Linked DNA regions of Bradyrhizobium sp. AZCC 1610. The protein of the gene in region 1 interacts with the protein of each later gene in a pairwise test. Links are inferred from orthologs where the notes say so. Each region holds a gene or a part of one and is shown on either strand. Other genes may lie near its edges.

What was found. Proteins that work in one complex are often made in the same cells at the same time.
Region 2: the proteins of rho (region 1) and hfq interact in binary tests that used the Escherichia coli proteins (3 or more experiments, as listed by UniProt). The link is inferred for Bradyrhizobium sp. AZCC 1610 from one-to-one orthologs.

What each region holds. Positions count from the first base shown.
Region 1 is NZ_JAZHRR010000001.1:7,247,431-7,250,368, reverse strand. It holds rho (transcription termination factor Rho), read left to right. Parts: upstream 1-805; coding sequence 806-2,071; downstream 2,072-2,938. Other genes in the region: mnmE (tRNA uridine-5-carboxymethylaminomethyl(34) synthesis GTPase MnmE), read left to right, coding at 2,367-2,938; hemJ (protoporphyrinogen oxidase HemJ), read left to right, coding at 100-546. UniProt on the Escherichia coli protein: Facilitates transcription termination by a mechanism that involves Rho binding to the nascent RNA, activation of Rho's RNA-dependent ATPase activity, and release of the mRNA from the DNA template.
Region 2 is NZ_JAZHRR010000001.1:3,234,656-3,237,527, forward strand. It holds hfq (RNA chaperone Hfq), read left to right. Parts: upstream 1-1,248; coding sequence 1,249-1,497; downstream 1,498-2,872. Other genes in the region: ntrX (nitrogen assimilation response regulator NtrX), read left to right, coding at 1-945; hflX (GTPase HflX), read left to right, coding at 1,605-2,872. UniProt on the Escherichia coli protein: RNA chaperone that binds small regulatory RNA (sRNAs) and mRNAs to facilitate mRNA translational regulation in response to envelope stress, environmental stress and changes in metabolite concentrations.

The sequences.
Region 1 (2,938 bases):
TGCTTTGCGGATATGTCTTGCGTCCCCTGGCTGGCAGCGCTTCTTCGCAACGCTGCGAGCGTCGGAAGTTCCAGGGACGAGCAAGGTCAGGCGACTGCAATGTACGAGTGGATCACGATCACCGCGTATCCGTGGATCAAGGCGCTGCACGTGATTGCGATCATCTCGTGGATGGCTGGCATGCTCTATCTGCCGCGGCTGTTCGTCTATCACTGCGAGGCCGAGGTCGGATCTAAGCAGTCCGAGATTTTCAAGGTGATGGAATGGCGACTGCTGAAGGCGATCATCAATCCGGCGATGATCGTCACTTGGCTGGCCGGGCTTTATCTGGCTTGGAGCGGGCATTGGTACACGTCCGGCTGGTTTCACGCCAAACTGACGCTGGTGCTCATCCTGTCGGGTGTCCACGGCTTTTTTTCCCGCTGGGTCAAGGATTTCGCCGCCGACCGGAATACCAGAAGCCAAAAATTCTATCGTATTATCAATGAGGTACCGACTGTTCTGATGATCCTCATCGTTATCATGGTGATCGTGAAGCCGTTCTAGACCTGAGCTTTCGACGTGACCCGGTTTTCCAGCTGCTTGCGAAGCGCCGGATGATTTTCTATATTGTCGAAATCCCACCCCACGCAGGCGGATGTGGTTGCGTTCCGGCTCCTTCATTGGACCGGCCGCCGCATCAGGTTTGAAGCCTCACCGGCGCTTTCCTTGCTTAGACCTGCGGACCTTCCATTTTTCGTGTCCGCTTTTTCCTTAAGCCACCTCGCACCCCTTCCCTAAAGAAACACTCCACAGGACCACCCCAATGCGGGAAATGAAACTCCAGGACCTCAAATCGAAAACGCCGGCCGAGCTCGTCTCGTTCGCGGAAGAGAACGGGGTCGAAAATGCCAGCACCATGCGCAAGCAGGAGCTGATGTTCGCTATCCTCAAGCAGCTCGCGATCCAGGAAATCGACATTATCGGCGAAGGCGTCGTTGAGGTTCTCTCCGACGGCTTCGGCTTTCTGCGCTCGCCCGACGCCAACTATCTGCCCGGCCCAGACGACATCTACGTCTCGCCGTCGCAGATCCGCCGCTTCGGCCTTCGCACCGGCGACACCATCGAAGGCCACATCCGCAGCCCGAAAGAAGGCGAACGCTATTTTGCGCTGCTGAAGGTCAACACCCTCAATTTCGAGGATCCGGAAAAGTCCAAGCACAAGGTCAATTTCGACAATTTGACGCCGCTGTTTCCGGACCAGCGCTTCCGCCTCGAGCTCGAAGACCCGACGCGCAAAGACCTTTCTGCAAGGGTGATCGACATCGTCGCCCCGATCGGCAAAGGCCAGCGTGCGCTGATCGTGGCGCCGCCGCGCACCGGCAAGACCGTGCTGATGCAGAACATCGCGCATTCGATCACCGCCAATCATCCGGAATGCTATCTGATCGTGCTGCTGATCGACGAGCGTCCGGAAGAAGTCACGGACATGCAGCGTTCGGTGAAGGGCGAGGTGGTGTCGTCCACCTTTGACGAACCCGCCGTGCGTCACGTCCAGGTCGCCGAGATGGTGATCGAGAAGGCCAAGCGGCTCGTCGAGCACGGCCGCGACGTGGTCATCCTTCTCGACTCGATCACACGTCTGGGCCGCGCTTACAACACCGTGGTGCCGTCATCCGGCAAGGTGTTGACCGGCGGTGTCGATGCCAACGCGCTGCAGCGGCCGAAACGATTCTTCGGCGCCGCGCGAAACATCGAGGAGGGCGGTTCGCTCACGATCATCGCGACCGCGCTGGTCGATACCGGCAGCCGTATGGACGAAGTCATCTTCGAAGAATTCAAGGGCACCGGTAACTCCGAACTGATCCTCGACCGCAAGGTCTCGGACAAGCGGACCTTCCCGGCGATCGACATCTCGCGCTCCGGCACCCGCAAGGAAGAGTTGATCACCGATCCGCAGCTTCTGAAGAAAATGTACGTGCTGCGCCGGATCCTCAATCCGATGGGCACCATGGACGCGATCGACTTCCTGCTCGACAAGCTCCGGAACACCAAGAACAACTCGGAGTTCTTCGATTCCATGAATACCTGAGCCATCAGGCCGGGTTTGGAGGAGGGCGCCTCGCACACTACGAGGCGCCTTTTTTCATGCCGCGGGCGTCGCTGCGATGCGAATGCAGCATTGGAAAATCGGTCTTGGCGATTGGTTAACCATTTAAGATATTGAATTTTATACTATTTGTTTGGATCTAGGTATCAGGAGGAGGGCGCTTCTCCGGGGTTTTGCAGCATTATTGCCGCCCTGTCCGCGGTAGACCCGCTGTATCGCCTGCGCATTCAGGCCCCGAATCGCGTTGCCTTTTCAAAACCGCCCGCACAAATAGGCCATGCATCCGCGGGATCAGACCATCTTTGCACTGTCGTCGGGCCGGCCACCAAGCGCGATCGCGTTGGTGCGCGTGTCGGGTCCGCAGGCTGGAAAGATCGTGATGGCGCTTGCCGGTAAACTGCCGTCGCCGCGAATGGCCGCCCGCGTGCTGCTTGGGGATGTCGGCCAGCGGCCGATCGACGATGCCGTGATGCTGTGGTTTCCGGGTCCGGCCAGCGCGACCGGGGAAGACGTCGCGGAATTTCACGTCCATGGCGGGCGTGCGGTGCTGGCCGCCTTGTTCGCGGCGCTGTCCGCATTCGAAGATGTTCGCCCGGCCGAGCCCGGGGAATTTACCCGACGGGCTTTCGAGAACGGCAAGCTCGATCTGACCGAGGCCGAAGGTCTCGATGATCTCATCCATGCCGACACCGATCGGCAGCGGCGCCAGGCGCTGCGCCAATTGAAGGGACTGCTTGGCGACAGAGCGCGCGATTGGCGCGCGCGTATCATCGAAGCGTCTGCCTTGATCGAGGCTGGGATTGATTTTTCGGACGAGGGCGACGTGCCGGCGGAATTGATCGCGCCGGC
Region 2 (2,872 bases), 4.0 Mb from region 1 along the record:
ACCGGCCGCTCCGCCTGCATGAATCAGTTGCGCCAGACCATCGACCGGGCGGCCAAGGCCAACAGCCGCATCCTGATCGTCGGCCCCTCCGGTTCGGGCAAGGAACTGGCCGCGCGCACGCTGCACAATGCATCGAGCCGTGCAGAAGGACCGTTCATCGTCATCAACGCCGCCGCGATCACTCCGGAGCGGATGGAAGTCGAATTGTTCGGTATCGAGCAGTCGAACGGCGAGCAGGCGCGCAAGCCGGGCGCGCTGGAGGAGGCCCACGGCGGCACGCTGTTCATCGACGAAATCGCCGACATGCCGCGCGAGACCCAGAACAAGATCCTGCGCGTGCTGGTCGATCAGACCTTTCAGCGCGCGGGCGGCACCGGCAAGATCCATGTCGATGTTCGCATCGTCTCCTCGACTGCGCGCAACCTGGAGGAAGAAATATCGGAAGGGCGATTCCGCGAGGATCTCTACCACCGGCTGTCGGTGGTGCCGATCCGCGTCCCCCCACTGTCGGAACGCCGCGAGGACATCCCCGAACTGATCGACTATTTCATGGACCAGATATCGGCGGCGACGGGCTTGCCGAAGCGGCAGATCGGCCAGGACGCAATGGCGGTATTGCAGTCGCATGTCTGGCCCGGCAACGTCCGCCAGCTCCGCAACAATGTCGAGCGCGTCATGATTCTGGCCGGCGGCGGTCCTGAAGCGATCATCACCGCCGACATGCTGCCGCAGGATGTGGGTTCGATGGTGCCGGCGATGCCGACCAGCAACAATGGCGAGCACATCATGGGACTGCCGCTGCGCGAGGCACGGGAAGTGTTCGAGCGTGACTACCTGATCGCGCAGATCAGCCGGTTCTCGGGCAACATTTCGCGCACCGCCGAATTCGTCGGTATGGAGCGTTCAGCGCTACACCGCAAGCTCAAGGCGCTTGGGGTTGGCTGAGACTTGAGTGAATCGCTTGTTCCGTACGTTCCGGAATCTGCGGCTCATCTCGCTCGCTTTGAGCCGATCCATGCACTTGCTTTGGAATATTTATCTCTTTCCGCACTTTTACGGAGAATGGCCACTGGGTTCCTGCTAGGCGGGGCCCGAACCGGCTTGCCTTAAAACCGCGCGTACCCTCTAATCGTGCTGCCGAGCCGACCGGAGGGGGATCTCAGGGGACGCCGGCGAGTCGGGGCAGGCTCCGTGAGAGAGCAACAACCGGCTTAACAAAAAGAAGCACGAGACGGCGGGACAAAAACAATGGCGGCAGACCGCGCACAAAATCTACAAGACACCTTCCTTAATCACGTTCGTAAAACGAAAACGCCACTAACGATTTTTCTGGTCAACGGAGTGAAACTGCAGGGGATTGTTACCTGGTTTGACAACTTCTGCTTGCTGCTTCGGCGCGACGGTCATTCGCAGCTTGTTTACAAGCATGCGATCTCGACCATCATGCCGGGGGCTCCGATTCAGTTGTTCGAAGGCGGCGAGGATGCACCGGCGTGAGAGTGAACTGATTGGAACCCCTTGAACGTAAAGGGAGTGCCGATCGTCCGCGGTCGGCGGGGGGTAAGCAAAGCGGGCGGGTGATCGTCATCGGCCCTTACTTGCGAATGCGCCGCGGCGATGCCGATGCGCAGGCGAGCGATGTCGAGCGCGACTCCGAGGCCCGGCTCGAGGAAGCGACGGGTCTGGCGCGCGCCATCGACCTCACGATCGCCGATGCGCTGATTGCGCCTATCAGCCAGATCAGGCCTGCGACCTATCTCGGCAAGGGCAAGGTCGAGGAGATCACCGGCCTGATCGCGGGCCACGATATCGAACTTGTGGTGATGGATTGCGCGCTGTCACCGATCCAGCAGCGCAATCTCGAGAAGGCGTGGAACACCAAGGTGCTCGACCGCACTGGCCTGATCCTAGAAATCTTCGGTCGCCGCGCCAAGACCAAGGAAGGCGCGCTGCAGGTCGAACTGGCGCATCTCAATTATCAGCGCAGCCGGCTGGTGCGCTCCTGGACCCATCTGGAGCGCCAGCGCGGCGGATTCGGATTCATGGGCGGCCCCGGCGAGACCCAGATCGAAGCCGACCGACGCCTGATCGGCGACCGCATCGCGCGGCTGGAAAATGAACTGAAGAAGGTGCAGGCGACGCGGCGGCTGCATCGCGCCGGCCGGCAGCGTGTGCCGTACCGCGTGGTGGCGCTGGTCGGCTATACCAACGCCGGCAAGTCGACGCTGTTCAACCGGCTCACGCGTGCCGACGTGCAGGCGGCCGACATGCTGTTTGCGACACTGGATCCTACGCTGCGCGCGCTGAGCCTGCCGCATGGCGGCAAGGCGATGCTGTCGGACACTGTCGGATTCATTTCGAACCTGCCGACGCAACTCGTCGCGGCGTTTCGCGCCACGCTGGAAGAGGTGCTGGAGGCCGATATCATTCTCCACGTCCGCGATATCTCGCATGAAGACGCGGAGGCGCAGGAGCGCGACGTCGACACCGTGCTGCGCCAGCTCGGAATTGATCTGGACGCCGGCGCGCGCATCCTCGAAGTCTGGAACAAGATCGATCGCTTCGATCCCGAGGAACGCGAAAACCTGCGCAATATCGCCGCGCGCCGTCCGGCGGAGCACCCCTGTTTCCTGGTCTCCGCCGTATCGGGCGAGGGCGTCAATGAGCTATTGACCGCGATCGAGGATCGGCTGGCGGCGACGCGCACGACGCTCGATCTGTCGATCGATGCTTCCGATGGCGCCGGCATCAGCTGGCTGCATCGCAATGCCGAAGTGCTCAACAAGGAGCTCCACGACGGCCGCTTCGACATGACCGTGCGCGTCGACGAGACCAAGCGCGACATCGTGGTCTCCAGGTTCGACGCCGTGCC